DNA from 4 places in the Pseudomonas lyxosi genome. Region 1 is predicted to be linked to each of the others. Evidence: predicted binding sites of a transcription regulator. Region 1 holds the regulator's gene; each other region holds the start of a gene.
The links. Region 1 encodes FliA, which starts transcription of late flagellar genes. Its sites were predicted from a motif close to CTAAAGTTTNNNNNNNNNNNGCCGNTAA; they were not measured.
Positions count from the first base shown of each region.

Region 2: a site for FliA is predicted at 5,295-5,322, ahead of ACMXYI_RS07580 (methyl-accepting chemotaxis protein). Genes of this name have one in related genera too.
Region 3: a site for FliA is predicted at 4,186-4,213, ahead of ACMXYI_RS13725 (methyl-accepting chemotaxis protein). Genes of this name have one in related genera too.
Region 4: a site for FliA is predicted at 3,731-3,758, ahead of motA (flagellar motor stator protein MotA). Genes of this name have one in related genera too.

Region 1 is NZ_CP180481.1:6,454,557-6,462,397, reverse strand. It holds gene flhA (flagellar biosynthesis protein FlhA) at 1-1,950, shown strand, start outside; gene flhF (flagellar biosynthesis protein FlhF) at 1,962-3,290, shown strand; gene fleN (flagellar synthesis regulator FleN) at 3,407-4,237, shown strand; gene fliA (RNA polymerase sigma factor FliA) at 4,234-4,974, shown strand; gene ACMXYI_RS29630 (chemotaxis response regulator CheY) at 5,141-5,512, shown strand; gene ACMXYI_RS29625 (protein phosphatase CheZ) at 5,535-6,323, shown strand; gene ACMXYI_RS29620 (chemotaxis protein CheA) at 6,338-7,841, shown strand, end outside.
Region 2 is NZ_CP180481.1:1,587,032-1,594,872, reverse strand. It holds gene ACMXYI_RS07590 (amino acid adenylation domain-containing protein) at 1-2,751, shown strand, start outside; gene ACMXYI_RS07585 (SRPBCC family protein) at 2,774-3,241, shown strand; gene ACMXYI_RS07580 (methyl-accepting chemotaxis protein) at 3,299-5,179, opposite strand; gene ACMXYI_RS07575 (sigma-70 family RNA polymerase sigma factor) at 5,493-5,993, shown strand; gene ACMXYI_RS07570 (FecR domain-containing protein) at 5,993-7,006, shown strand; gene ACMXYI_RS07565 (TonB-dependent siderophore receptor) at 7,095-7,841, shown strand, end outside.
Region 3 is NZ_CP180481.1:2,982,810-2,990,650, forward strand. It holds gene ACMXYI_RS13710 (inorganic phosphate transporter) at 1-1,352, opposite strand, end outside; gene ACMXYI_RS13715 (IS4 family transposase) at 1,585-2,754, shown strand; gene ACMXYI_RS13720 (transporter) at 2,885-3,907, opposite strand; gene ACMXYI_RS13725 (methyl-accepting chemotaxis protein) at 4,328-5,950, shown strand; gene ACMXYI_RS13730 (hypothetical protein) at 6,024-6,197, shown strand; gene ACMXYI_RS13735 (PepSY domain-containing protein) at 6,295-6,600, opposite strand; gene ACMXYI_RS13740 (glycerophosphodiester phosphodiesterase) at 6,710-7,837, opposite strand.
Region 4 is NZ_CP180481.1:2,020,375-2,028,215, forward strand. It holds gene ACMXYI_RS09415 (hypothetical protein) at 143-328, shown strand; gene asd (archaetidylserine decarboxylase) at 385-1,245, opposite strand; gene ACMXYI_RS09425 (rhodanese-like domain-containing protein) at 1,264-2,079, opposite strand; gene ACMXYI_RS09430 (HDOD domain-containing protein) at 2,122-3,660, opposite strand; gene motA (flagellar motor stator protein MotA) at 3,827-4,678, shown strand; gene motB (flagellar motor protein MotB) at 4,682-5,707, shown strand; gene ACMXYI_RS09445 (toll/interleukin-1 receptor domain-containing protein) at 5,749-6,234, opposite strand; gene ACMXYI_RS09450 (caspase family protein) at 6,234-7,193, opposite strand; gene ACMXYI_RS09455 (TIR domain-containing protein) at 7,197-7,604, opposite strand; gene rsgA (small ribosomal subunit biogenesis GTPase RsgA) at 7,818-7,841, opposite strand, start outside.

The DNA.
Region 1 (7,841 bases):
GTCTGTGTTTACGCGTTGCGGCCACTGGATTTCGCGGTGTTCCCGACCATTCTGCTGGTGGCGACCCTGTTGCGACTGGCGCTGAACGTGGCCTCCACGCGAGTGGTGATGCTCCACGGTCAGGACGGCCATGCCGCCGCCGGTAAGGTGATCCAGGCGTTCGGCGAGGTGGTGATCGGCGGCAACTACGTGGTCGGTATCGTCGTCTTCGCGATTTTGATGATCATCAACTTTGTCGTGGTGACCAAGGGTGCCGGGCGGATTTCCGAGGTGAGTGCGCGTTTCACCCTCGATGCGATGCCCGGTAAACAAATGGCCATCGACGCCGACTTGAACGCCGGCCTGATCGATCAGAACCAGGCCAAACTGCGGCGGATGGAAGTGGCACAGGAAGCCGAGTTCTACGGTTCCATGGACGGTGCCAGCAAGTTCGTTCGCGGTGACGCCATTGCCGGCCTGCTGATTCTGTTCATCAACCTGATCGGCGGCATGGCGGTTGGTATCTTCCAGCACGGCATGAGCTTCGGCGATGCCGGCAAGGTTTACGCACTGCTGACCATCGGTGACGGTTTGGTGGCGCAATTGCCATCACTGCTTTTATCTACAGCTGCAGCGATCATGGTAACCCGTGCTTCCGGTTCGGAAGACATGGGCAAGCAGATCAATCGCCAGATGTTCGCCTCGCCCAAAGCGTTGGCCGTGGCGGCGGGTTTGATGGCGGTGATGGGCCTCGTGCCGGGCATGCCGCACTTTTCCTTTCTCAGCATGGCGGCCCTGGCGGCTGGCGGCGCGTACCTGTTCTGGAAGAAGCAGAACGTGGTCAAGGTTCAGGCCCTGCAAGAGGTCAAGCGTCAACAGGAACTGCTGCCATCGCCCGCTCGCGCTCAGGAAACCAAGGAGCTTGGCTGGGATGACGTCACTCCGATCGACATGATCGGCCTGGAAGTCGGCTACCGGCTGATTCCGCTGGTGGACCGCAATCAGGGTGGTCAATTGCTGGCGCGGATCAAGGGCGTGCGCAAGAAGCTGTCCCAGGACCTGGGCTTCCTGATGCCGACCGTGCATATCCGTGACAACCTCGACCTGGCGCCGAGTGCCTATCGCCTGACCCTGATGGGGGTGATCCTGGCCGAAGCGGAGATTTACCCGGACCGCGAGCTGGCGATCAACCCGGGGCAGGTCTACGGTACGCTCAACGGCATTACCGCCAAAGATCCGGCTTTCGGTCTTGAGGCGGTCTGGATCGAAATCAGCCAGCGTGCCCAGGCGCAATCCCTCGGTTACACCGTGGTCGATGCCAGTACGGTAGTGGCAACCCACTTGAACCAGATTCTGTACAAGCACTCGAGTGAGTTGATCGGTCACGAAGAAGTGCAGCAACTCATGCAATTGCTGGCCAAAAGCTCGCCAAAACTCGCCGAAGAGCTGGTGCCTGGTGTGGTGTCTCTGTCTCAGTTGCTCAAGGTTTTGCAGGCGTTGCTGGCCGAACAGGTGCCAGTACGGGACATTCGCAGCATTGCCGAGGCCATCGCCAACAATGCCAGCAAGAGTCAAGATACTGCCGCGCTGGTGGCTGCGGTGCGCGTCGGCGTATCCCGCGCAATCGTCCAAAGCATTGTAGGCACTGACTCCGAGCTACCAGTGATCACCCTGGAGCCAAGGTTGGAACAAATATTGCTCAATAGTCTTCAGAAGGCAGGACAAGGCTCGGAAGAGGGTGTTCTGTTGGAGCCAAGCATGGCTGAGAAACTGCAACGCTCGTTGATCGATGCGGCGCAGCGTCAGGAAATGCAAGGTCAACCGGTGATTCTGCTGGTAGCCGGTCCGGTTCGCGCGATGCTGTCGCGATTCGGCCGATTGGCAGTCCCGGGTTTGCATGTGTTGGCTTACCAGGAAATTCCTGACAACAAGCAAGTGACCATCGTTGCGACAGTAGGGCCCAACGGCTGAGGTAGTGGTTTATGCAAGTTAAGCGTTTTTTCGCCGCCGATATGCGTCAGGCCATGAAGCTGGTTCGTGATGAGCTGGGCGCTGATGCCGCCATCATTGGCAACCGCCGGATCGCCGGTGGTGTCGAGCTGACGGCTGCCCTGGATTACAAGTTGTCGGCGCTGGCTCCGCGCGTTCCGAACATGGAACTCGAAGACGAGCTGCGCAAGACCCAATCGCGGATCGTCACCGCCCAGGCCGAACTGAGCCTGCGCAGCGATGGTGAGAGCGATAAGTCCACCAATCGCCAATTGTTCGCCGGCCTGCCACTGACCGCCGCCGAGCCGCTGATCGAGCCAACCTACACCGAACCCCGTCGCCCTGCGCCGGCTGCGGCACCTGCCTCCGGTGGCGTTGACCCACGGGCGTTCGACTCGATGCGTTTCGAACTCAACAGCCTGCGCGAACTGATGGAAGTGCAACTCGGTTCCCTGGCCTGGAATCAGCTGCAAGGCAGCCGTCCGGCCCAGGCCAATCTTTGGCGTCGCCTGCAACGCATCGGTCTGTCCGGCCCGTTGTCGCGCGATTTGCTGGCGCTGATTACCGATATTGAAGAACCTCGTCAGGCCTGGCGCATGTTGTTGGCACACCTGGCGCGGATGATCGTCACACCCGAAGTCGAGCCTCTGGAAGAGGGCGGCGTGATTGCCATGGTCGGCCCTGCCGGCATGGGCAAGACCACCACCCTGGCCAAGCTCGCGGCCCGTTACGTGCTCAAGTACGGCGCGCAGAATATCGCGCTGGTCAGCATGGACAGCTACCGTATTGGTGCTCAGGAGCAACTCAAGACGTTGGGCCGGATCCTCAATGTGTCAGTGACGCATGTCGATCCGGGCCAGTCGCTGGTGCAGGCGCTGGAGCCTTTGCTGCGCAAACGCGTGGTGCTTATCGATACCGCGGGCCTTCAGGCCAGCGATCCGGCACTGCGCATGCAGCTCGAAAGCCTGGCCGGTCGTGGCATCAAATCGAAAAATTATCTGGTTTTGGCAACCACCAGCCAGAAACAGGTTCTAACGGCCGCTTATCACAGTTACAAGCGTTGTGGGCTCGCTGGCTGCATCCTGACTAAACTGGATGAAACGGCAAGTCTGGGCGAGGTGTTGAGCCTGGCCATCAGTCATGAATTGCCGGTGGCCTACCTGACCGATGGCCCGCGGATTCCGGATGATTTGCATCTACCGCGTCGTCATCAGTTGGTCAGTCGCGCCGTCAGCGTGCAAATGCAAGAAGAACCCAGCGAAGAAGCCATGGCTGACATGTTCGCTGATATTTACCACAGCCCGACCAAGCAGGTCGGCTGAGGTATTAATGAACAGTTTTTGTACCTACATCGATGGTCTGCCATGCATTGTTCAGTTCGTGAACGCGCAGCCAGTAATGTGGCCTCCGTCTAAGTAAGACAAGGTAAAGAAAATTCATGGGCAGCATGCATCCCGTACAGGTGATCGCGGTGACCGGCGGCAAAGGTGGCGTCGGGAAGACTAACGTGTCAGTGAACTTGTCCCTGGCTCTAGCAGAGCTCGGTCGACGCGTCATGCTGTTGGACGCCGATCTGGGGCTGGCGAACGTCGACGTCCTGCTGGGACTGACACCCAAACGTACTTTGGCCGACGTGATCGAAGGCCGCTGCGAGCTGCGCGACGTTCTGTTGCAGGGCCCTGGCGGCATTCGCATCGTCCCGGCCGCGTCCGGCACACAGAGCATGGTTCATTTGAGCCCGGCCCAACACGCCGGCCTGATCCAGGCGTTCAGCGATATCGGCGACAACCTTGACGTACTGGTGATCGACACCGCTGCGGGCATTGGTGACTCGGTAGTCAGTTTCGTTCGCGCCGCGCAAGAAGTGTTGCTGGTGGTCTGCGACGAACCGACCTCGATCACAGATGCCTATGCACTGATCAAACTGCTGAACCGCGATTACGGCATGAACCGCTTCCGCGTCCTGGCCAACATGGCCCAGAGCCCGCAGGAAGGTCGCAACCTGTTCGCCAAGTTGACCAAGGTCACGGATCGCTTCCTGGACGTCGCCTTACAATACGTCGGCGCGGTGCCTTACGACGAAAGCGTGCGCAAGGCTGTGCAGAAGCAGCGCGCCGTCTACGAAGCCTTCCCGCGGTCCAAGTGCTCACTGGCGTTCAAGGCCATTGCACAAAAGGTCGATACCTGGCCGCTGCCTGCCAACCCGCGCGGGCACCTGGAGTTTTTCGTCGAGCGCCTCGTGCAACAAACCGCAGGACCTGTGCTATGACAGCCAGTGGCTACAACCTCTACAAGAAGTCGGCACGTGACGCGCAGTACGAGCTGATCGAGCGTTACGCGCCACTGGTTAAACGCATTGCCTACCACTTGCTGGCACGTCTGCCAGCCAGTGTCCAGGTTGAAGATCTGATCCAGGCCGGGATGATCGGCCTGCTTGAAGTGTCGACCAAATACGACGCCAGCAAAGGCGCGAGTTTCGAGACGTACGCGGGCATTCGAATCCGCGGCGCGATGCTCGATGAAGTACGCAAGGGGGACTGGGCGCCACGTTCGGTCCACCGCAATACCCGGATGGTCAGCGACGCAATTCGCTCGATTGAAGCTAAAACCGGCCGTGACGCTAAAGATCACGAAGTTGCGGCCGAACTCCAATTGAGTCTCGACGATTATTACGGGATTTTGAACGACACCCTGGGCAGCCGGTTATTCAGTTTCGACGATCTGTTGCAGGACGGCGAACACGAAGGGCTGCACGAGGATGGCGCGAGTGCTCATCTCGAGCCGTCACGCGATCTGGAAGATGAACGCTTCCAGGCGGCGCTGGCGGACGCGATTGCCAATTTGCCGGAGCGTGAGCGACTGGTGTTGGCGCTGTACTACGACGAAGAGTTGAATCTCAAGGAAATCGGTGAGGTCCTGGGGGTCAGCGAATCTCGGGTCAGCCAGTTACACAGCCAGTGCGCGGCCCGCTTGCGGGGGCGTTTGGGGGAGTGGCGAGCGCGCTGAAGGCAGTGTGGGGACACTGCGAGCGGGACCGGTGTGGGATTAACTGCACCGGTCGCGATCTGTTGTGCTCCAGACAGTCATTGAGTGCTTTGCCGGATTGATTGAAATGGCGCGTCCAGGTGCTGGGCGCGTTTAAGACTGCTTGGAGGTCGAATTGGACAAGAACATGAAAATCCTCATCGTTGATGACTTCTCAACGATGCGGCGGATCATTAAAAACCTGTTGCGTGACCTTGGGTTCACCAACACGGTCGAGGCCGATGATGGCACTACTGCCATTCCGGTTCTCAACAGCGGCAGCATCGACTTTCTGGTAACAGACTGGAACATGCCTGGCATGACCGGTATCGATCTGCTGCGCCACGTGCGTGCCGATGAAAAGCTCAAGCACCTGCCGGTGCTGATGGTGACCGCTGAAGCCAAGCGCGAGCAGATCATCGAGGCAGCCCAGGCCGGTGTTAACGGCTATGTGGTCAAGCCCTTCACGGCCCAGGCGTTGAAAGAAAAAATCGAAAAGATTTTCGAACGCATCGGTTGAGAAACTGCGCCACGGGGGAGCTATGGAGCATTACGAATCTTCACAGGGCGATTTCGAGTTGACCCTGAAAAAACACGCTGTCGAACTGGTCGAAAGCCTTGAAAAAGGCAGGTTCGGCGACGCCGTGCAACTGATCCATGAGCTCAACCAGACCCGTGACCGCGGCCTGTATCAGGAAGTGGGCAAGCTCACTCGCGAGCTGCATAGCGCGATCGTCAATTTCCAGATTGACCCGAACATGCCGCAAGCCGAGGAAGTCTCGCAGATCACGGATGCCACCGAGCGTCTGGGTTATGTGGTCAAGCTGACCGAGGCGGCTGCCAACCGCACCATGGACCTGGTGGAAAACGCCACGCCGCTGGTCAACGGCCTGAGCAACGAAGCCCAGGCCTTGAGCACCGATTGGGGACGGTTCATGCGTCGCGAAGTCGGGGCTGAAGAGTTCCGCGAGCTGGCTCGGCGAGTCGACGGTTTCCTGACACGCAGCAGCGAAGACAATCGCGTTGTGTCGAGCAACCTCAACGATATTCTGCTCGCTCAGGATTACCAGGACCTCACCGGTCAGGTGATCAAGCGTGTGACCCAATTGGTCACCGAAGTTGAAAGCAACCTGCTCAAGCTCGTGCTTATGGCCAGTCAGGTGGACCGCTTTGCGGGCATCGAACATGACCGTGAAGCGATGCTGGCAGAAAAAGATCCGCAAAAACATCTCTCTCAGGGTGAAGGTCCGCAGATTCATGCCGATAAAAGAGAAGACGTTGTGTCCGGTCAGGACGATGTAGACGATTTGCTTTCCAGCCTTGGATTCTAGGAGCACCCCTACACATGAGCTTCGGCGCCGATGAAGAGATCCTTCAGGATTTCCTGGTTGAGGCCGGCGAGATTCTAGAGCAACTGTCCGAACAGCTGGTCGAGCTTGAAAGCCGACCTGATGATGCGGATTTGCTCAATGCAATTTTTCGCGGTTTTCACACTGTAAAAGGAGGCGCCGGCTTCCTCCAGCTCAACGAGCTGGTGGAGTGCTGTCACATCGCCGAGAACGTGTTCGACATCCTTCGCAAGGGTGAACGTCGCGTCGACTCGGAACTGATGGACGTGGTTCTCGAAGCGCTGGATGCGGTGAACGGCATGTTTACCGAAGTCCGTGAGCGCAGCCCGATCACGGCTGCCACGCCAGAATTGCTTGCGGCACTGGCCCGTCTGGCCGAGCCGCAAACTGAAGAAGCCGCGCCAGTTGCCGAAGTGGTCGAAACACCGGCGGCTGAAGGCGACATCACCGATAACGAATTCGAACAACTGCTGGACTCGCTGAACGCCGTCAAGGCTCAGGCAGAAGCCCCGGCAGCCGTGCCAGCGCCGAGCAGCAATGCGGCAGCCAGCGACGAAATCACCGATGCCGAGTTCGAGTCGTTGCTCGATCAACTGCACGGTAAAGGTCAGTTCGCCGTCGATGCGGTGGCCCCGGCGCCAGCCGCACCGGCTGCCCCGAAAGCGGCAGGCGACAGCTCCGATATCACCGACGACGAGTTCGAAGCACTGCTCGATCAGTTGCACGGCAAGGGCAACTTTGCCGTTGATGCGCTGGAATCGGCCATTGCTGCGGTCCCGGCCCCGGCTGCGCCCACCGCTAAAGCGGCCGGCGGCGATTTGATCTCCGATCACGAGTTCGAATCGCTGCTCGACGAATTGCACGGCAAAGGCAAGTTCACTGAGGTTGGCACTGGCGCAGTGGTTTCTGCTCCTGTCGCCAAGGCGCCAGCACCGGCTGCGAAACCCGTTGCCAAAGCGCCCGAGCCTAAAGCCGAAGCGCCGAAGCCTGCCGCTGCTGCTGCCCCGGCTCCGGCGCGTGCCCCGTCCGCGCCGCCACCGGAAAAACCGGCCAGCGAAGCCGAAACCACCGTGCGGGTCGATACCGCGCGTCTCGACGAAATCATGAACATGGTCGGCGAGTTGGTACTGGTGCGTAACCGCTTGGTCCGTCTGGGCCTCAACAGCGGCGACGAAGCCATGTCCAAGGCCGTGTCGAACCTCGACGTGGTCACGGCCGACCTGCAAACCGCGGTCATGAAGACCCGGATGCAACCGATCAAGAAGGTCTTCGGACGTTTCCCGCGTCTGGTTCGCGACCTGGCTCGCCAGCTCAAGAAAGAGATCAACCTGGAACTGGTCGGCGAAGAAACCGACCTCGACAAGAACCTCGTCGAGGCCCTGGCCGACCCGCTGGTCCACTTGGTGCGCAACTCGGTCGACCACGGTATTGAAGAGCCGGCCGAACGTGAAGCGATGGGCAAGCCTCGCAGCGGCAAGGTGATCCTGTCCGCTGAGCAGG
Region 2 (7,841 bases), 1.9 Mb from region 1:
GCGCAGCATCACGGGCCGTTGGTGATCGGGATCTGCCTGCCAAAATGCAGCGCGTTGTATGCGGGGATTCTCGCGATTCTTGGCAGTGGCGCGGTGTACCTGCCGCTGGAGCCGAGCCATCCCCTGCAACGTCAGCAGTACATTCTGGAAAACGCCGGGGCAGTCTTGCTGCTGCATGACGGTGAGCATCCGCTTGCGGCGCAAATGCAGGGGCTCGACATCAGCCGCATCGACATCGATGACGTGGATCTCGATCAACCCTTGATGCTCCAGCGACCCGATCCAGGCGCGCCGTGCATGGCGCTCTACACCTCGGGCACCACCGGCCATCCCAAAGGCGTGTTGCTCAGCCAGGCCAACCTCGCGCACTTCACCGCGTGGTACGCCGAGTACGTGCAACTGAGCGAGCGGAGTCGGGTGCTGCAGTTTTCGTCGTTGAGTTTCGACTCGTCGCTGATCGATATCTTCCCGACACTGCTCCAGGGCGCCGAACTGATTGTGCCCGGCGACGATCAGCGCCGCGATCCGTTGCAATTGGTCGAGCTGATCCGCCATAAGCATCTGAGCCACGCCTTTTTGCCGCCGGCGTTGTTGAGCATCCTGCCGCTGGATCAATTGCAATGCCTGGATCATGTGATGACCGGCGGCGATGTCTGCGAACCCTACGTCATCGAACAGCTCACCCGTCAGGGCAACCTCTACAACCTCTATGGCCCTACCGAAGCGACGGTGTTGATTACCGCGCGGCAACTGCGCACCGGCGACAGCAATCGCACCCTCGGCGCGCCTATCGCTAACAGTCAGGTGCTGATTCTCGATGAGGATTTTCAACCGGTGGCCGAGCAGACTGTCGGTGAGTTGTACATCGTCGGGCCGGGTGTATGCCTGGGGTATCTGAACAACCCGCAGCAGACCGCCGAACGCTATCTGAACCTGAGCCTGCCGAATGGCCAGAGCCTGCGCGCCTACCGCACCGGCGACATGGCGAAGTGGACCCGCGACGGCATCGAGCTGTGCGGACGGAGGGACAATCAGGTGAAGATTCGCGGCTTTCGGGTCGAGCCGGAAGAGATCGAACGCTGCCTGCGTGACAGTCAGTTGTACCGTCAGGTGGCGGTGGTCATCGACAGCCAGCGACGGATTCTGGCGTTCCTCGCGCAGCCTCAGGAGGATCAACCCGGCACCGCTCGCGAAGCACTGAAAGCCCACGCGACACAGTTTCTGCCGGATTACATGCAGCCCACAGCGTGGACCGAACTGCCGAGCATGCCGTTCGCCAGCAACGGCAAGGTCGACCGCAAGGCGCTGCTGGCAATGCCCGTGAATGTCTCCGAAAACACGCTGCGGCGCTTGCCCGCCAGTGCCGATGAGGCGCTGTTGTTGGAGATCTGGGCCGAGCTGCTGGAGCTGCCGGCCAGCGATATTTCCACCGATGAAAGCTTCTTCAATCTGGGCGGCCACTCGATCCTGCTGTCACGCATGCTGTTGCGTCTGCGTGAGGAATTCGGTCGTAGCATCTCGATCAACCGCTTCATCGAATTGCCGACCATCGCCAAGTTGGCGACCTTGGTGCGCGGCTCCGGTACCGAAGAAGTGTTGAGTGAAAAAGCCTTGGCCGATGCCTTCCGCGAACTGGATATCCAACCGTTGCCAATCAACCGCATGGGCGATGTGCACAAGGTGATCGTTACCGGCGCCAACAGCTTTGTCGGCGTGCACATCGTCGAAGCGTTGCTCGCCTGGGGTGCCAGCGAAGTCGCCTGCCTGGTGCGCGATGGCGGTGGGCAATCGGCGGCCGAGCGGTTTGCCCATGCGCTGCGAGAAAACCGTCTGGAGCATCTGGACCTGAGTCGGGTGCGGGTTTATGCAGCGGACATCACGCGTCCGTCATTGGGGCTCGAAGCGGATGTTTACGAGCGGCTGGATCGGCAGTTCGGCGCGTTGGTGCATAACGCCGCCAACGTCAATCACGTACTCGATTACGAGTCGCTGGCTCGGGACAACGTCGAGCCGATTTTCGAGTGCCTTCGGTTGTGCGAAGGGCGCAGCAAAAAGATCTTCAATTTCGTCTCGACGCTCTCGGCCTCCAGCACGATTGCCGCCGATGGCCGGGTGCTGGAATTGCCCGCCGCGCAAACCCCGCCGATCTACATCAAGAACGGCTACAACCTGTCCAAATGGGTCGGTGAGCGGATCCTCGAACGCGCTCGCGAACGCGGCGTACGGGTCAATCTTTATCGCCCCGGCAACATCAGTTTCAACAGCCTCACCGGTGTCTGCCAGCCGCACAAGAACCGCTTGATGCTGATGCTCAAAGGCTCGATCCAGCTAGGTCAGGTGCCGGAGTTCGCGCTGAATTTCGACCTGATGCCTGTGGATTTTCTCGCACGGTTCATCGCCTTCCATGCCAGCCGTTATTCATCCGAAAAAGCCGTGTTCAACCTGCACAACCCCGAGCCTCTGAGCTGGGACGCCTACGTCGCGTCATTCCGTGAGGCGGGTCGGGAGTTTTCCATGGTCAGCGTCGCCGACTGGCAGCAGCAATTGGATCGGGTCGACAGCGACAACGCGTTGTTCGGCGTGCTCGGTTTCTACCTCAACGGCTTCGAGGAAGACATCGGCGACATCTCAATGATCGGCCACGCCAACGCCCAGGCGGGCGTGCGGCAGATGGGCGCGCATTACCCGGAAAAATCCCCGGCGCTGCTGCGTCGTGGCTGCGACTACCTCAAAGAAATCAACTTCATCTGACTCACTCAACCGGAGCAAAACCATGAAAACCCTACAACCCGATACCCTGATCAAAAACCCTCAAGGCTGCCACGTGGTGTCCTCGGTGGAAGTGCCGGCCGATGCCAAGAAGGTCTGGGCGGTGGTCGGCAACTTTGCCGGCTTCGATCAATTCATTCCGGCGTTGTCGCACATCGAGATGACCGGTGAAGGCGTGTCGTCCCTGCGCAAGAAATTCTTCAAGGACGGCAACCTGGTGGTCGAGCAACTCAACTCCCGGGATGACCAGGCGCTGAACATGACCTGGACCACGATTTACAACACCTTGGGCGTGGCCAATTTGTGGGCGGCGATGAGTGTCGAACCGTTGGGCGCGGGCAAATCCCGAGCGACCTGGACCATCATCGCCGAACCCGCACAGGGCGGCGCCGAGGCGTTGCCGGGGTTCACGGATTTCGTGCAGGGCTTTGCCGATGACTCGATGAACAATGTGTTGAAGCTGTTTGCGTAAGGCATGAAAAAGCCCACTGTGGATCACTCCACAGCGGGCTTCTTTTACATCGTTTGATCAGATTTTGAAGCTGTCGACCAACTGCTTCAACCGGTTCGCCTGCAGGGACAACGCATCGCAATCCTTCAACGTTTCATTGAGGTTGGCCACGCTCTGCTGGTTCAGCAGGTTGATCTGGTTAACGTCGACGTTGAGGGTTTCCACGACCGCCGTCTGCTCTTCGGTAGCCGCGGCCACCGACTGGTTCATGCCGTCGATTTCGCCGATGCGCTGGGTCACGCTGACCAGTCGCAGACCGGCCTGGTTCGCCACTTCGACGCTCTGTTCGCTGGAGACCTGACTGGTGTTCATCGTGGCTACCGCTTCGCGAGAACCGATCTGCAGCGAGGTGATCATCTTGTGGATCTCCTCCGCCGATTCCTGAGTACGGTGAGCGAGGTTACGCACTTCGTCCGCCACCACCGCAAAACCACGACCGGCTTCACCGGCACGGGCCGCTTCGATGGCCGCGTTGAGCGCGAGCAAGTTGGTCTGCTGGGAGATGCCTTTGATCACATCCAGAATGTGCCCGATGTTGTCGGTGCTGGCGTTCAGGGTTTCGATCTGCGTGCAGGACAGGCTGATTTTCTGCGACAACTCGGTCATCGCCAGAATGGTTTTTTCCACCACCTGACGACCATCATCAGCCTGCTCGCTCGCGCCGCTGGCGTGCTGGGAAGCATCAGCGGCGTTGCGGGCGATTTCCTGGGTGGCGGCGCCCAACTGGTTGATCGCCGCGGCCACACTGTTGGTGCGGGCGCTTTGCTCGTCGGAACCGACGATCGAAGCGTTGGACGAAGCCATCACCCGTTGCGAAAGGTCGTGAACCTGGCGGGTTGCCGACGACACTTCGGAAATCGACGCGTGAATTCGCTCCACGAACTGATTGAAAGAGCCGCCCAGTTCGCCGAATTCATCTTTGCTTTCCACGGCCAGACGTCGAGTCAGATCGCCCTCACCTTGAGCGATGTCCTGCATCGCACGGCCCATGGTGGTCAGCGGACGCATCAGCACATTGATCAGCAGGCTCAGCAGCACTGCAATGGCCGTCACTGCGATGAACATCGCGATCAGCGCAGAAGTGCGGAACTGGCTGAGTGGTGCGTAGGCCTTGTCCTTGTCGATCGACAGACCGATGTACCACTCGGCATTCGGCAAACCACTGACCGGCGTGAACGAAAGGATACGGTCCTGCTTGTTCAGGGTGACTTCCTGATTGCCCTTCTCGATGCGCACGCCGGCGTTCGGGTAGATGTCCTTCAGGTTTTTCATCACCTGGTCCTTGTCCGGGCTGACGATCACCTGACCGTCGGCGCTGACCAGGAATGCGTGACCGATGCCACCGAAGTCCACCGAGTTGATGATCTTCACCAGGGTTTCCAGGCTCAGGTCACCACCGACGACGCCGAGCAACTCGCCGTTCTTTTTCACCGGCAGGGCGATGGTCACCACCAAGCCACCGACGGCGGCCATGTAAGGCGGGGTCAGCATGGTCTTGTCGGCAGCCACGGCCTGTTTGTACCAGGGACGCTGACGCGGATCGTAACCGTCAGGCATCTTCGCGTCCGGGCGCTGAGTGAATACACCGTTGGCCTGGCCCACGTAGGTGAACTGGAAGTTCGAGGTCAGGGCCGGTTGATTGACCAGCCCCGGGAGGTCGGCATTGGCGCCTTGATGGGCGACGTTTTGCGCGAGGTTTTCCAGCACCAGCACGCGGCCGCTCATCCAGTTCTGCACGCTGCTGGCGGTCAGATCGCCGGCCTGCTGGACGCTCGACTCAAGGTTTTGACGGATGGTGTTTCGCTGCAGATAGTCGTTGTACAAAGTGAACAACGCAAAAGCCAGCACCACGACGCCGGAGGCGGCCAGAAGGATTTTATGGCTGAATTTGAGATTCATTTCATGGGACTTCTTATGCAAAAAGTGGGGATGCGTTCCGGGTAGCAACATTCCATGTACAGCGCAGGCAGGGCTCTGGGGCCGCTCTACTTTGGTGCACGCATGTCTCCTCAGGCTGTCGGCACAAATCGGAGAAAACTTAGGCGTTTGTACGAAATGGTCGACATTCCTGTCAGATACCCGCCGAACGGCGTGCCAGCGGGCCTGCTCAGTCTTTTTGCTATGACGGTTATTCGTGCGGCAGTTGCAAATTCCCCAACCCTTGATGACAATGCGACTAATTATCATTTGTGACGTTCGGGCTGTCGCGTTCATGTCCTCACCTGAGTTTGCAGTACAGGCGCTTTACTGTAGCCATCACGGTTGGCTCAATACGTGGCTGCGCGCGCGCTTGGGTAATGCAGCCGATGCGGCGGATCTGGCCCAGGACACTTTTGTGCGTCTGCTGCACAGAACCGAACGCCTGGAACTCAAGGCTCCCCGCGCCTTTCTTCGAACGATCGCCCGTGGGTTGGTGATCGACCATTGGCGCCGTGAAGAAATCGAACGCGCCTACCTGGAAACCATCGCCCATTTGCCCGAGTCCGAAACCCCGAGCGTCGAATCGCGGGCATTAGTGCTTGAGTTGCTGGAAAGCATCGCGCGCATGCTCGAAGGCCTGAAGCCAAAAGTACGTCAGGCGTTTCTGCTGGCGCAGTGCGAAGGGCTTACCCACAAACACATCGCCGAGCAGATGGGTTTGTCTCTGCGTTCAGTTGAGCGCTATGTCGCCGACGCGCTGTATCACTGCTACGTGCTGCGGTATGAAACGTGATGCCTGTGGATAACTTGTCGCTGAATCGGCGCGGTGAACCGCATCAGCAGGTGGTTAAGCAAGCCATCCATTGGCTGCTGCGCCTGCGAAACAACTCGGCTAATTCCAGGCTACGTCAGCAATGCGAGGTCTGGCGGGCCGAACACCATGAACACGAATTGGCCTGGCAACGGGTGCAGTCGCTGCAAGCCGAGTTGAGCAGCAACCTGCGGGCAGTGCCCGGTGCTCAAGTGGCCTTCAATACGTTGGAAAACAGCGCCCAGGGACTGGGACGACGCCAGGCCTTGAAGCTGCTGTCGGGTGCGTTGCTGATGGGGTCGGCGGCGTGGCTAGGCAAGGATGCAGTGGGCTGGCAACAGTGGACTGCCGATTTCGCCACCGCCACGGGCGAACGGCGCGGTTTCCAATTGCCCGACGGCACACGACTGGAGCTCAACACCGCCAGTGCAGTTGATCTGGATTACAACGCGCAGCAACGGCTGATCAAACTGACTCGTGGCGAGATCATCGTGACGTGCGGCGGGATCGACGAAGGATCTCCGTTTGATCGAACGCTGCGGGTGCAAAGTCGCCAGGGTGTGTATGAAGGCGTGGGGGCACGTTTCATCCTGCGGCAGGACGGCGACTGCACGCGTCTCAGTGTTACCGGCGGCATGGTCCTCATACATTCACCACTTGCCGCCGATGGCACACCGACCCAGGTGCAGGCCGGGCAGAGTTATCTGATCAATCAACACCAGGCGAGGTTGGCGCCACCGCTGAACATGGATGCCGGCGCTTGGGTCGACGGACTGATCGTGACTCGCAATATGCGGCTGGGGGATTTCCTTGATGAAGTCGGACGCTATCGCCACGGGTATCTGACGTGCTCAGCAGACATTGCCGACTTGCGGCTGTCCGGGGTTTTCCGACTGGAGAACACCGACAGGTTGCTGGCCATCCTGCTGCAAACCCTGCCGGTGCAACTGCGCTATCGCACTCGCTGGTGGGTGACGTTGGAGCGACAGGCCTGAATTATTTTTGGCGGGTTTTCCGGGCAAGTCCGGCTTAGTCAGTAAGCACTTCAATCCTGACCTCAGCGACTTCCTACGGAAACCTACAATGACTGTGCGCGCCACCAGTAAGAATCCTCTTCATTTCGCCGCCGATTCAGGCGTCCTGCGCTACGCCATACGCGTTGCGTTGTTCTCTACCGCGCTGAGTGTCGGCGTGTTGCCGACACTGGGCGTAGCGGCAGAGGGCAGCGAGGTCAGCAGCCACCGTTACAACATTACCGCGGGCCCATTGAGCGATGTGCTCAACCAGTTTGCGCGTCAGGCGGGGATTACCTTGTCGACGACGCCTTCGCAAACCGGGGGCCTTCAGTCACCCGGCGTGCAGGGCGAGTTTTCGGCGGATCAGGCACTGCGTCGTTTGCTCAGCGGTTCGGGTTTGGAGGCCGTGAGTCAGGATGGCAGTAGCTACGTGTTGCGCCCGGTCGCCGAAACCGAAGCGCTGGCATTACCCACTACCGACATCAAAGGCTTTGCCCTCGGCAATGCGCTGGGCAGCATGGACGGCTACAACGCGACGCATAGCCAGATCGCCACCAAGACCAGTACCGCATTACTGGAAACCTCGCAAAGTGTCTCCGTGGTAACCCGTGAGCAAATGGACGATCAAGGTTCGCAAACCGTGTCCCAAGCCATGCGTTACACCCCCGGCGTGTTGACCAACCCTTATGGCGCAACCCACCGCTATGACTACGTGGCGCTACGCGGCTTCAACGATGGTTCGGTGGATAACATCTATCTGGATGGCTTGAAGTCCATGGGGGACAGCGGCACCTACAGCACCATGCAAGTGGAC
Region 3 (7,841 bases), 3.3 Mb from region 1:
ATCTTCTCGCCAACCGTCACCACGATACGTTTCCAGCCGACCATGGTGCCCAGCCCCAGGGCGATGGCCACCGCGATTTTCACCCACAGCGGAATGAACCGCGTGGCGTTGTCGATCTGTTGCTTGAACAGTTGCAGCTTGCCGGTGGTGTCGGCGTCAAAGTTGCCGACCTTGTTCTTGTCCATCAGGCGAATGGTTTCGCTGGTCAGGTACATGTCGTTACGCACGTTGCCCATGGCCTCGGCCGGGACTTTCGAGAGCGAGCCGTAGCCCTTGACCTGTGCACCAATGCTGCCAGCGAGGGCGGAGAGGGCCGGGACCAGTTGCGGCGTGACTTCCTTGCTGCGCACGTAATCGGACAGCACTGGACGCGGGTCGGCCGGCGCTGGCAGCGGGGCACTTTTGACCAGCGCTTGCTGGGTGACTTCGGCCACGGCGGCAAACTGCAGCGCCTGGTCCGCCGGCATGGTGCGGTTCAGCGCGTAAGCCATCGGCAGCGTGCCGACCAGAATCAGCATGATCAGGCCCATGCCTTTCTGGCCGTCGTTGGAACCGTGGGCGAAAGACACGCCGGTGCAAGTCAGGATCAACATGCCGCGAATCCACCACGGTGGCGGAGTGTCTCCCTTCGGTGCTTTATACAGCGCACGATTCTTGACGAAGGCACGCAAGGCCAGCAGCAACAGCGCGGCAAAGCCGAAACCGATCAGCGGCGACAAGAGCAGCGCGTAACCGATTTTAGTCGCCTGGGCCCAGTCCACACCGCTGGTGCCGTCGCGGCCGTGCATCAGGGCATTGGCCACGCCGACGCCGATGATCGAGCCGATCAGGGTGTGCGACGAAGACGCCGGCAAGCCCAGCCACCAGGTGCCGAGGTTCCACAGGATCGCGGCGATCAACAGGGCGAAGATCATCGCGAAACCGGCGGAGGAACCGACTTGCAGAATCAGCTCCACCGGCAGCAGGGCGATGATGCCGAACGCCACCGCGCCGCTGGACAGCAGCACCCCGAGGAAGTTGAAGAACCCGGACCAGGCCACCGCGAAATTCGGTGGCAAGGAGTTGGTGTAAATCACCGTGGCCACGGCGTTGGCGGTGTCGTGGAAACCGTTGACGAATTCAAAGCCGAGGGCAATCAACAGCGCTACGCCCAACAGCAGAAACGGCGTCCAGGTGGTGACCACGGTGCCGAGTTCGTTCATGTCGTGCATCAGGCTGTAGGCGGTGAACAACAGCCCGCTGCCCAGCACGGCGAAGAAAATCACGATGGTCAGCAGGCCGGGCTTTTTATCGAATTGCGGTTTGGCGCTACTGGCGGGCGCCTGTGCGGCGGAGAAGGAAGGAGTAGCCATGACGGACAATCCTGAGGGGAGAAGGAGTGTCGCCCATGATCGTTGCTGAATGTTACAGAGAGGCTGCGCTGGGTCAGGGTTTTGGGTTTTTGCTAATGCCGTCCGTCCCCATACCGATCGTTCCCACGCTCCGCGTCACTAGTGTCCGGTAAAAACCGAAGGGGGAGCTTGCTCCCCCTTGCTGTGCCTGCTTCGTAAGCAATAATCAGGTTTTCAGACTTGATTTTCGCCCATGTTCAGCAGCACTCGATTTGCGCAAATGCTTCAAGCCCTTCCTCATCAGCTCTTCAAAGCCGCCGTCAAACGCTGTGGCGCTGATCGTTACGCCAAACAATTCACGTCCTGGGATCTGCTCGTCACGCTGATTTACGGTCAGCTGACGCAAGCCAAAAGCTTGCGTACGTTGGCGACAGCCTCGCAGTCGCTGCAACCCCATCGCCACCACCTCAACGCCAAGAACATGGTGCGTTCGACCCTTTGTGATGCGTTGAACAAGCGCAGCTCAGAGCCGTTTCGGCTGGCCTGTGAGCACTTGCTTCAAGGCATTGGCCGCAAGCAGCGCAAGTCGCTCGAAGCCATGATCACCCTGATCGATTCGACCTCGATCAGCCTGCGCGGACCCGGTTTTGACGAATGGACCACCGCGACGAAAACCCGCATAACCCAAGGCTTGAAGGTACATGTGGCCATCGATCCACAGCAAACAGCCCCGACTTACGTAAACATCACCGCCGCCAACGTCAACGATCTGAGCGATGCCCTGACCATGCCGCTTGAAGCAGGTATGACGTACGTTTTCGACAAGGGTTACTGCGACTACAACTGGTGGCACCAGATTGATCAGATGGGTTCTTTCTTCGTCACCCGACTGAAGAAAAACGCCAATCTAAAGCCGGTAGAAAATTTGAGGGAAAAGGATGCACCCGAATTCATTGAGGCGGACGAATCGGTATTGTTCGGGAAGAAATACCTGAACACTCGACGTCCGAATCTCTACCAAAATCAGGCTGTGCGTCGGGTTCAGATCCGCCGAGAGGACCACGAAACGCCATTGATTCTGGTCACCAACGACTTCTCTCGCTCAGCGGAGGAGATCGCCGATCTGTACAAACAACGTTGGCAGATCGAACTGTTTTTTAAGTGGATCAAGCAAAACCTCAAGCTCAAACGGTATTTCGGCTTCTCTGAAAATGCCGTTCGTTTGCAGATCTACAGCGCCTTGATTACCTATCTTTTGCTGCATCTTTATCAGCGCCGTTCAGGTTGCTCGGGATCTATTTCAGACTTTGCCATTCGGCTAACCCACAGCTTGTTCGAACGCCCATTAAGCATTGAACACCTTGAACAGCGAAGGCAAAAGCGAACAAAGCTGAAGGCTGCCCAAGGCAGCCTTCAGCTTTGAAAAGGTTTTACCGGACACTAGTGACGCTCCGCGTGGGAATGCATCCATTGACGCTCCGCGTCAACGCTGGACGCAGAGCGTCCGGGGCGGAATTCCCACGCAGAGCGTGGGAACGATCGGCGGGAAAGGCTCAATAATCCTGGCGTTTACGAAACGCCCAACGCCCCGCAATCACGGTAAACGTCGCGACCAATGCCACCAGAATCCAGAATCCCTCCGGGTCACCCGCAAGCGGCACCCCACCGACGTTCATGCCAAAGAACCCGGCAATGATGTTGATCGGCAACGCCAGCACCGTCACCACGGTCAGGGTGAACAGTGTGCGGTTGCTCTGTTCGTTGAGGTTGGCGGCGATTTCTTCCTGCAACAGCTTGATCCGTTCGCCCAGCGCCGTGAGGTCGTTGATGATCAGCGCGAACTCCTCGGTGGATTTGCGCAATTCCTTCACATCCTCCTTCTGCAACCACTGCGGCGGGCGATTGAGCAGGCGCAGCAACGAGCCCGGTTCCAGCGCCAGCAAGCGTTGCAGGCGCACCAGCACCCGACGATTGGCGCCCAGTTCGGCGCGGTTGGTCGACAGCCGCGAGGACAGCAACTCATCTTCGATCTGATCGACACTGAGGCTGGTCTTGCGCACGATCTGGGTCAGCACTTCGCCCTGATCGCGCAGTAGATGCACCAGCAATTCCAGCGGCGAGCGAAAGCATTCACCGGCCTTCACCGACGAGCGCAGCTTGTCCACCGAGTGCAGCGGTTGCAGGCGTGCGCTGATGATCAGCCGACTGCGGGCGCAGACCCACAGCGTCGAAACATCCGAGGAGACCATGCTGCTGAGGTTGAACACCACATCGTTGACCACCGCCAGCAACGCCGAATCCACATGCTCGATGCGCGTCGAACGCGAACCTTCATGCAGTGCTTCGAAAAATTCGTCGGGCAATTCCAGATGGCTTTTCATCCAGCGCTCGCATGCGGCGTGGGCCAGGTTCAAGTGCAGCCAGAGAAATTCGTCGTTGTCGCCGGGTTGTTGCAGGCACTGCAAGGCCTTGGCTGAATCCAGCTCGCGGCCGCGCTCACCGGGGCGAAAACTGAAACCGTACAGCAGACCGAACAGGTCCGTGTCGCGATGACTTTGGTCGATGCTGTGGTTCATGAGGTCTCACTGAGGAGGCGCTTATCGTTATGTAGCAGCCGGCGAAGCCTGCGTTCGGCTGCGTAGCAGTCGTCAAACCTGAGCACGCAGTCTTCCAATGGCAATGCATTGCCTGATTTCACGACTGCTACGCAGCCGAACGCAGGCTTCGCCAGCTGCTACAGGTCGCGTTACGGCGTTAACAGGTTCACTTGAGCCGCATCATCGCAAGGAGTTTTGACGGTTTTGTGACAGAGCAGTGAAGGCTAAATAGTGGCGCTACCGACGGTCGGAATTGATTAAAGAACCGCTCTGGCACGCCGATCTTGCTGACGTTAACTTGCACGGCTTTGGCCACGAACCAAGGTCGCAGACAGGGATGTCCGGACACCTTTCACGCCTTGTTGCGGCGTGCCTCATCCCTGTCATGAGTATCACTCGATGCTGCAAAAGTCCCTGAGAGCACAAATCCTTGCCTTGTTGAGCGGCAGTCTGTTCGCGATGCTGTTGATCGCCCTGGCCTGCTTTCATTTTCTGTCCAGCGGTGTGCAGAACTACGCGAATCTGATCGTAGGCCCGCTGCACACCTCGCAATTGATCGATGAAGCCAACCTGCAATTCAAGGTTCAGGTTCAGGAATGGAAAAACGTCCTGCTACGCGGCAAGCAGCCTGCGGACCTGGACAAATACTGGAAGCAATTTGAAGACCGTCAGCGTGACGTGCAGGGCATCCTCGGTGAACTGGCCGGGCAGAAGGGTATCGAGCCGCAGCTGAAAACCCGCATCGAACGCCTGCGAGACGAACATCGTCTGTTGGGCGCGTCTTATCAGAAGGGCCGTGACGCCTACGTGGCGGCAGGCGCCGACCCAGCGGTTGGCGACACGGCGGTCAAAGGTGTTGACCGCGCAACCAGCGATCAGATGAGCGAGTTGGTCAGCGAATTGCGCAAGCAGGGTGCCGAGCAATCGAAGCTGATCAGCGCCGACGCCGACCGTACCGTATTGCTGGGGATCATTGTGATGCTCGCTTCGGGTCTGTTGATCGGGTTGCTGAGCCTGTGGCTGGTCAACCGCAACCTGGTCGAACCGATTCGCAAACTGATCGAGTACGTGGCGCAACTCAGCCAGGGTCGTTTCGCCGAACGTGTGGCCAGCACCCGACAGGATGAGCTGGGCAAACTGGCAATGGCCGCGAATACCCTGCGCGATTTCCTTGCCGAAACCTTCAACCGTTTGCAGCGCAGCGCCAAGGATCTGGACAGCGCCAGCGGTGAACTGAATTCCATCGCCACCCTGATGGCCAGCGGCACTAACGAGCAGTTCAACCGCACCGATCAGGTGGCCACGGCAATGAACGAAATGTCCGCCACCGCGCAAGAAGTCGCACGCCACGCTGCCGATGCGGCACGTGCTGCCGACGATGCCGATCAGTCCGCCCAGCAGGGCGAAAAGGTCATGCAGGGCACCATTCACACCATCACCCAAATGCGCGGCGAAATCGCCAATACCGCCACGGTCATCCGTCGTCTGGAAACCGACAGCGGGCGCATCGGCAAGGTACTGGAAGTGATTCGCGGCATCGCCGAGCAGACCAATCTGCTGGCGCTCAACGCGGCCATCGAAGCGGCCCGTGCCGGTGAAGCCGGGCGCGGTTTTGCGGTGGTGGCCGATGAAGTCCGCAGCCTGGCCCAGCGCACGGCGGCGTCGATCATCGAGATCAACCAGATCATTCAAACGGTGCAAACCGGTGCGGTGGACGCCGCTCAGGCGATTGAAAGCGGTCAGTCGCGCAGTGAGGAAAGTGTCGAGCAAGTGACTCAGGCCGGCGCCATGCTGGAGCGCATCACCCTGGCCGTGGAAGCCATCCGCGACATGAACCGCCAGATCGCCACCGCCGCGGAAGAGCAGACGTCGGTGGCCGAAGACATCTCGCGCAACCTCACCGAAATCACCAGCATCGCCAGCACCAATCTGGACAACGTGCAGCGCACCGAAGCGGCCAGCCACAACCTGCACGGGTTGTCGGGGCAGTTGAATGAAGTGACGGCACGTTTAAGCGCGTAACGGGAAGGTCTGTGTACCGGTTTGCTTACCGAGTCGGTACACAGTCGATCTCAATTCAGCGCAGGGGGTGTCGATGATGACGGTATTCCCAAAATCCCAATGGAAAACCGCCATGGTCAGCATCACTTCCGTTTCGATCACCCCGACGACTTCGGGCTCGTTGCAGACGGCAACGGCGGCGTTGTTGCAGGCGTTGCAGGATTCCGGTTTCAGCGCTTCGGGTTCTTTGGTCAGTACGACTGTTTAAATCCGTGCGGGAAGGCTGAAGGCGCGACTTCATTGCCTGAATTTGACGTGCAAAAAAGCCGCACGATCCGAAGATTGTGCGGCTTGGTGTTTGTGCATCAGGTGTCTTGTTTGTCGCTCAGGACTTTGCCGGTGGCGGCATCGAAATCCACGTCCCACTCTTTGCCGTCAGCGGCTTTCAGTTCGACTTCGTATTCATAGTTATTGAAATGGTTATCCAGATCCGTGTCGGTGATGGTCGCACCCGGGTGCAGTTTCAGCGCAGCCTGGTTCATTTCTTCCAATGGCTTGATCTTGCCGCTTTTGACCAGCTCAGGGATCTGGTCGACGCGGACATCGGCCTGGGCCAGGCCAGCGGTGAGGGTCAGGGCTGCAGCAGTGAACAGGGCAGTCAGGGTTTTCATGAGGTTCTATCCTTGGGTGATCTGTTTAAGTGGGATCAGGCTAACCGGCGCAACTTAATCCACCCTTAATTCTCCGAACGCGACTGAGCGAAGATCGTTCCCTGGTTCATCAGTAACCGTTGTTCTGCAGCAACTGCGCAACACTGGCCGCCGCCGGGCGTTTGTAGAACTTGAGCAGTTCGCTGGCGCGGTTAGTGAAGATGCCGTCGACGCCGGCGTCCATGACTTTCTGGTAATCCACGGCATCGTCGATGGTGTACACGTGCACCAACAAGCCCTGATCGTGGGTGTACTGGTTCATCCACGGTTGCACCAGATCCGAGTAACTCTGATCGCCACCCTTGGTCAGCGCCGCAGAAGGGCCGGTGCCGATCGCGCCCTGGGCTTTGGCGTACTCGACCCATTGCTGGAATTCGGCTTTGTCTTTCGGTTGCTGTTTGGCGTAGTAAGTGGCTTTGTCCTTGTCGCCGGACTCGGCAAACGTCACCTTGGATTTTGGCTCGATGCTGCCTTCACCGACCCACAGCAGGAGGATTTTCGGCACTTTCGGCATTTCCTTCTCGAGCAGTTCGAGGCTGCTCTTCTCGAAGGTTTGCAGCACGACTTTACCTTTGCCCTGGCCAACCGCCAGGTCGCTCTTCGCCAGTTTCGAACCTGCCGGGCTCAACCAGCCGCGGTCCTGGAGTTTTTCCTTGAGGTCGCGCTCGATCCCGGGAAACTGCTTCGGTTCTTTGGTTTCGATGTACAGGCCGGGCTTGTGCAGCGGATTGCCTTGGGCAATATCGATGATTTCGTCCAGTGTCAGGATTTTCAGACCGACGTACGCAGGTCGCGCGCGATCCGGGTAGGCGGTGTTGAACCAGCTTCCAGCATCCAGGGTTTTCAGCTCGGCGATAGTGAACTCGTTGGCCGGGCGGTCCTTGCGTTCAGGGAATTTGCTGGCGACGTCGGTGGTGCGTTGCAGGTTGTCGTCGTGCAGGGCGAACAGCACGCCATCCTTGCTGCGTTGCACGTCCATTTCCAGGTAGTCGGCACCCAGATCGCGGGCCAGTTTGTAGGCGGCGGCGGTGGATTCCGGTGCATCGAAGGACGCGCCACGGTGGGCGATCACGGCCGGATGCGGAATGCCCATGCGGGTGGCCAGTGCGGTGGGGCTTGGCTCGCTGGCGGCCTGTGCCTGGCCGAGACCCAGCATCAGACTCAGCAGCAGGGCACTCTTGGTGAAGGTAACAGGCATGGTC
Region 4 (7,841 bases), 2.3 Mb from region 1:
TGTCTGTCAGTCGAGTGCCCTCCGGGCGTACTACTAATCTGACAGTCGTGCGACTGGATACGCACAGTCGTACGGCCTGCTGCCTACGCAGGGCAGGTCTCTTTGTAACTTCAAGGAGATGAAGTTTATGTCTAGATAGGTAGTGGCAAATCAATGGGGCGGTAGTTCGGCACCCTGGCATCCGGGCGGAGACTGGACGCTAGGCGCGCGGGACAACCAAAACGTTGTCGCGATCGAGATCAAATCGGGCGATGGCGGGAAGAGTTTCACCGGCACCAATACCTACGCCAACGAAGGGCCGATCGGCTTCCGTGGACAGATAGAGTAACGGCACCACCGAAATGTCCGACCCCGCGAAGACGTTCGCGAGGTCGGATCAGGGGATCAGGCTTTTGCCAGGCCCATGCCTTGGCCCATCTGCACCGGCGAACCCGCCGCCAGCTCTTCAGCCCACTTCACTTGATCAGGCCCGAACAACACGACAGCGGTCGAGCCCAGTTTGAACCGACCCAGTTCTGCACCTTTCTCCAAATGGATCGGCGCACGGGCGGCTTCGTCGTAGCGGAAGGTTTTCAGCTCGCGTTTTGGCGGCGTGACCAACCCGGCCCAAACGGTTTCGATCGACGCAACGATCATCGCCCCCACCAACACCACGGCCATCGGCCCGCGCTCGGTGTCGAAAATGCACGCCACACGCTCGTTGCGGGCGAACAATTCCGGAACGTTTTCGGCGGTGGTCTGGTTGACTGAGAAGATCCGGCCCGGGATGTAGACCATCTCGCGCAAGGTGCCGGCCAGCGGCATGTGCACGCGGTGGTAGTCCTTCGGCGACAGATAAATCGTCGCGAAATCACCGCCCATGAATGGCGCTGCGTTGGCAGCGTCGCCGCCCAGCAATTCCAGCACGCTGAAGCTGTGGCCCTTGGCCTGGAACACACGACCGTGTTCGATCGGGCCGAGTTGGCTGATCGCACCGTCGGCCGGGCTGAGGATCGCGCCTGGCGTTTCATCCAGCGGGCGAGCACCGTCTTTCAAGGCGCGAGTGAAGAACGCATTGAAGTGCTCGTAGGCGGTCAGGTCTTCGACCAGCGCCTGCGACATATCCACCTGATATCGCTTGGCGAACCAGGCGGTGAAGGCGTTCTTGAACCAGCGCACGCGGCATTCGGCAATGCAGCCGGCCAGTCGTGACAGCAGGTGATGGGGCAGCAGGTATTGGCTGAGGATAAACAAACGCTTATTCATTAACTGTCCTTAAAAACCTTAAATCTCTACGGGCGTATCGGGGTGGTTGCCCCATTCGCCCCAGGAACCGGCGTAGCCTTTGACCCGCGGATAACCGAGGGATTTGGCCACCAGATAGGTGAAGCCAGAACGATGGTGAGTCTGGCAGTGGGTAATCACTTCTTTGTCTTTGCTGATCCCGAGCTTTTCCAGGATCTGCGGCATGTCGGTGCGGATGCGCAGGTTGCGCGCCTGATCCATGCCCGCGGTCCATTCGAAATTGACCGCGCCGGGAATGTGCCCGGCCTTGGCCGCCAGGACTTTCTCGCCGGAGTACTCCAGCGGCCCGCGTGCGTCCCAGATCGCCAGGTCGGCGGCGCCGAGACGGCTTTGCAGATACTCGCGGGTGGCGGTGGGTTCGTCGTGCAAGGTCAACGCAACCGGGCCGCCGACCGCTGCCGGGATCTGGATCGACATGGGCAAGCCCTCTGCCAGCCAGGCCTTCAGGCCCCCGTCGACATAGTGGTACTTGCTGTGGCCAATGACATCCAGCAGCCAGATAAAGCGCCCGGCCCAACCGCCGCCTTCGTCGTCATAGACCACGTAGACTGCATCGGGGTTGTGTCCCAGCTCACCGAACAACGCTTCGAGCGCCGCTTGCGGCGGCATCAGTCCCGGCGCAGGTGCGTGACCGAGTTGCGTGCGCTTCGGATCGACAAAACGCGCACCGGGGATATGCCCTTCGGCATAGCGGGCGCTGCTGGTCAGGTCCACCAGAATCAGTTCGCGGGAGTCGAGACGGGCGAGCAAGTCGCTCGGCTCGATCACCAGCGGCAAGCCAGAGAAGTCAGACATGTGAGGTCTCCAGAGCACAAAAGGGAGGATTGTATAGCAGCGTCATTGGCCGCGGTGACTAAAGCTGTGCAGTGCCTTTTCGATGCACTGCGCGGTTTTGCCGAAGGCTTGCACGGTGATTTCAGAGAACGGCCCGCCGCCCTGATCCGCCACCACAATCATGATCACCCGACCATTATTGGCCAGTGAGCGCAGCAGCAAGTGTTCGCCGCCGAACTGTGAGCGCAGGCTGGCCGGTAACAGGGCGGAAAATTGTGCGTTGTTGGCCGGAGTCAGGCGGACCTGGGCCTGCTGCGAGAGCAGGCGTTGCAGCACGGTGCTCTGGCTGACGACGAAATTCAGGCCCGCCACTTCTTTTGGCAGCCCGGCCGTCTGGTGCACCCGCAGATTGGTGTGAGTGCGGTCGGCCATCAGGATCATCACCCGACGCATGCCGCACGCGACCAACGCGTCCCGGGCAGAGGTGGTCAAGTGCATGGCATTGGTGAAGCGACTGGGCTCCACCAGCAACTCGGCACACTGTCTGCGCCATTTCGCCAGGTCTACGGCAGTCGGTGCCGGGGCCGGCAGCAAACCGGCATGGACGCGGTTCATGCCCCACGGCCAGATCAGTGAAACGGCCGGGTGCCAGAGGTCCGGCATGGCGTGATGGCGGGCGCTGTTGGCGGCCTGTTGGTGCAACTGCTGCTGCACTTCATCCATTGGCATTTGCAGGTAAAGGCTGGTCAGGTATTGCCAGCGTTCATTGTGCGGACTGTCCCAGGCCTGTTGCGCCGACAGCGCCAGTCCGTTGGCCAGCAGCACCGTATTGGCCGGTTGATTGAGCCAGCGGCGCAGGGTCGGATCGTCATCGAGGCGGTTCTGCTGGCGCAATGGATGATCGCTGTCGCGCGCGATGCGCAGCACTTTCACCAGCTCACGTTGCTCGTTGAGCAGCAGCCGATAACCCTGCTGCACCCAGATCGGCAGGCGCCAGATGTCCACAAGCGCCAGGCAGATATCCAGCAGGCGTGCGCCGAATAATTGCTGTTCAACTTTGCGCGCTGACTCGCCTTTGTGCATGACCCGCAGCTCCCACTCTTCGAGCAACTGCGGATGGGTCAACGCCATCGGCCAGAGCGGCGAGAGAAACAGCAGGCTGCCCCAGTGGATGTCCTGCCACAGCCGCGCCAGGCGACTGGCGAAAAAACCGTTGGCCTGTTGGGTCGCATGCTGGCTGATCAGTTGCAGCTGACGCAGGGCGATCGGGATCTCCGATTGCGGCTGGGCAGGCAATCGGGCGAGCAGTTCCTCGGTGCGCTTCAAACCGAGGCGATTGATCGCCACCTCAAGGTTTTCCGCAGGCTCGGTCATGCTGCCATGGGTGTGGCGATTGGCTTCGCGAATCACGCTCAAGGCCAGCGCGGGGCTGTCCTGTATCAGTTCGGCGATTTCGCGCAGGGAGCTGCGACTGTTGGCGATGGCCTTGCAGACGCGGTCATGACTGGCTTGTGGAACGGGCAAGCGCACGCCATCGAGAAGCTTGACCCAGCCTTCGAGCGTGGTTGGTTTTGGAGTTGGAACGTTCGTTTCGTTAGCCATGGTTGGACGCGATCATCGTCTGCATTACCTATGCCCGGAGCGGGCCAAATTGGCTTTTCGCCTGAACTGGCTATAGTCTGGCGCAGTTTTGCCGATAAGTAGAAGAAGAGATTTTTTAACTTCCGAATATGACCTTGAACCCGACTCAGTAAGTGCTCTCCTACCTATGGCTAAATTAATCGGCATCATCGTCGTATTCGCGAGCGTGCTCGGCGGATACGTGCTCTCCCACGGCAAAATTGCCGCCCTGATTCAGCCCTTCGAGGTGATGATTATTGGTGGTGCGGCCCTCGGTGCATTCCTGCAGGCCAACCCCGGTTACATGACCATGCACGTGCTCAAGAAGTCCTTGGGCATGTTCAGTTCGCGCTTCAACCACACGTTCTATCTGGAAGTGCTGGGCCTGATCTACGAGATCCTCAACAAGAGCCGCCGCGAAGGCATGATGGCCATCGAAGGCGACATCGAAGATGCCACCGCGAGCCCGATTTTCGCCAAGTACCCGGCCGTGCTCAAGGACGAACGCATGACCGCGTTCATCTGCGATTACCTGCGCATCATGTCCTCCGGCAACATGGCGCCCCATGAGCTTGAAGGCCTGTTCGACATGGAACTTTACAGCCTCAAGGAAGACCTCGAGCATCCATCCCACGCGGTGAACGGTATTGCCGACGCCATGCCCGGTTTCGGTATCGTCGCGGCGGTACTCGGTATCGTGGTGACCATGGCTTCCCTGGGTGAAGGCGATCAGAAGTCCATCGGCCTGCACGTCGGTGCGGCCCTGGTCGGTACCTTCTTCGGTATTCTCGCGGCGTACGGTTTCTTCGGTCCGCTGGCCCACTCCCTGGCCCACGATGCCAAGGAAGAACTGAACGTCTACGAAGCCATCAAGGCCTCGCTGGTGGCTTCCGCTTCCGGCATGCCGCCCTCGCTGGCGGTAGAGTTCGGTCGTAAAGTTCTGTACCCGGCGCACCGTCCTAGCTTCGCTGAGCTGGAACAAGCGGTTCGCGGTCGTTAAGTCATGGAAAATAACCAGCCGATAATCATCAAGCGCGTCAAGCGCATCGCCGGCGGGCATCACGGGGGCGCCTGGAAAATCGCCTTCGCGGACTTCGCGACGGCGATGATGGCGTTCTTCCTGGTGCTGTGGCTGCTGTCCACCGCGACGCCTGAACAGAAGATCGCCATCGCCGGTTACTTCAAGGACCCGGTCGGCTTTTCCGAAAGCGGCACGCCGTACATCATCGACTTGGGCGGCTCGCCGACCCTGGCGCCGGAGAACACCCTCAATCCCGAGGTGAAATCTCAGCCGCAGCCGGACAAGGTGACCGTCGACGCCGAGCAGGTTGAAGGCATGGCCGAGCAGGTCGAGAAGGAGCGTCTTGAGCTGTTGCTGCAAGAACTGCAGACCAAGGTCGAAGAGAACCCGCAGCTGAAGAAATTCAAAGACCAGATCAGTTTCGAAATCACGCCGGACGGTTTGCGCATCCAGATCGTGGACGCCGAAAACCGGCCGATGTTCGACTCTGGCAGTGCTCGCCTGAAGCCGTACTTCGAAGACATCCTGCTGGCCATGGCCGACACCATTAAAGCGGTGCCGAACAAGATCAGTATCAGCGGCCACACCGATGCCAAGCCGTACACGGGCACCGGTGACTTTGGTAACTGGGAGCTCTCGGCCAACCGTGCCAACGCTGCCCGTCGTGCGCTGGTCGCCGGCAGCTATCCGGATGCGCAGGTGGCGCGGGTCGTGGGTTATGCCTCGTCAGCATTGTTCGATCGCGAGCACCCGTTCAATCCGATCAATCGCCGTATCGACATCGTGGTGCTGACCAAGAAAGCCCAGCATGCCATCGAAGGTTCGCAAGGTGCGGAACCGGCTCCAGAAACAGCACCGACGCAAGGGCAGGGTGGCCCGGGTGAAGTGCCTGCCGATCCGAACGCTTTACCGGCGGATAAAGAGCCGTTGCCGGCGCATGAGCTGCGTGAGCGCTTGAACCTGTTCGACAACCCGGCACCGAAACCGGCAGAACCGCCCAAGCAGTGACCCATGAAAAAGCCGCGATCATCGCGGCTTTTTTGCGCCTGTCAGAAACCGCGCCGGATGCGGTTCTTGAGTTGGTCGTGGAACAGGTCTGCATTTCCTTTGTAGATGCCGCGAACCGACTCACTGATTGATTCCAGTCCCATCGAGCGTTTGGTTATCACCTCCTCACGATAAGCATCAATGAAAAAATTGATGTCCGTATCGCCGCTCAGTTTCGGCCATTTGTCGAGGTACAACGGTAAAGCGCTGGGGCCGACATGGTACGAGCAGATGCGGCGATTGCTGATGGTCGCTTCTCCGATTTCGAACGGCACCCACCAGGACTGTGCGGTGTTTTCCGAAATCACGGCGAGCAAGTGCGTGCACGCCGTGATGTTGCGGGTGATGACCCCGGTGATGTCGTCAGTGGTCTGTGATTCCGGGTCCAGCACGTCGAAGTAGGTCTTGATGTTGGCCTGAATCAGACGGGTGTTGATGGCGATGGCGTGGGGCCGATCGCTATGGCGGTAGCTGATGAATACGGGCATCAGAAATGTCCTTTGAGGGCGAGTTCGCGGTAATAGGCGCCGAGCGCTGTGAGGCGGCAACCGGTCGAGTTGATGGCCGCGTAGTACATGTGTTCGGCGTCCACCGGTTCGATCAGGCTGTGGCGGTTGCACTTTTGCAGTTGGGATAAGACTTCGCCGTGCTCTGGGTCGAACGTGGCTTCGGTAGGTTCGTAGCTTGGATCGAGGGCGAACATTGATTCCGCCTCTTCGAACCAGTCGGGCAGTTTGCGCAGAATCTCTTTGGGGATCAGCGGCGAGACTTCTCGCAATGAAATGAACTGCGACACATTGGTCTTGAACACCGGGCGCTGTTCCCAGGCATCGAGAGCGTTGTCGACGAATGAGTAGAGGCTGCCGGGCGTGATTTTCCCCAGGATGTTCGCGGCGCCGCCGTGCAGTGCTTGCAGCAACAGCCCTGTGAAGACGCCGTGGTTGGCGCCTTCCATCGCCGGTTCTTCCTTTTTGCACGCGGTGAGGATGGTCATGCCTTCGCACACCATGCTGCTTTCGCTGCGTAGCGCCCGCACTTCGCCCGCCGAGCCCGCCTGGCAGCAGTCGAGAATAATTACTTTGTTTTTGATTTTTACGGCTTTGGCCGCCCAGTTCAGGATGTCGCTGATGCGAATTCCATCCTTGGCGGATTTGTAGTCCTGGGGGATCAGCATGCCTTCGTCCGTATCGACGTCGAAGTTGCCGTGACCGGCGAAGTACAGCAGTGCAACGCTGCAATCGCCTGAAAATAATTCCTGGATATGCCCTTCGAGCTTTTCACGGCTCAGATAATCTTCGGCGGAGGTCAGGACTAGGTTCTTGAAATTCGGATCGCCATTGGCATCGGTTTTCAGTACTGACGCCATGGCCATCGCGTCGTTGTTGCAACCACTTAATTGCGAAACATGGCTGTAATTATTAATGCCGATGAACAGTCCCTTGCGCATGGTTCACCCCGCCGCGTGAGTGCGAATGGCATTGATGATGCTGTTGGTGTTCCACGCACACTCCGCGTGCGCCGCCCGGCGTACCACCGTGGAAATCCGTTCCGCACCAAACGGCTTCACCGCAATGATCACCTTGCCCATTCGCCTGGCGATCTCGATTTCCTTGTTGATCCACTTGCTGTAGGTCGAATACATCCCCGCCATGATCAGCACTGCCGAGCAGGGCCGGATTTTGTTTTCGATGGCTTCTTCCAGCTGTTTGTCGGTTTTCGCGCCGATGATCGGGTTGTCTGGCGGCACCGAAAAATTTTTGAACGTGAAGCCGGGTTTAGCGTTGAGCAGCCGCACGAGGTTGTCGTGGGCGTGGGGGTAGTTCCACGAATGGCTGATAAACAAATGATAGGTTTGCATGGCTGTCCCTCGGTATCGCCAGAAATGCGATGAGGGCTCGAATGTATGCACTTGAGTGGGCGTAACAAGGCCTGTGCGGATAAAGAGAATTCCCCTACAAACAGGCGTGCAAGAGCCTTACAGAAGTCTCTGACGTTTAAATGGTGAGGATATTTGTAGGATGCTACAAGCGGCCCGCCGCCCCGTCAGTGTCGAGGCAGCGGGCGCGTCTGTTTAGTAGCTGGTTTCCGGCAGGCT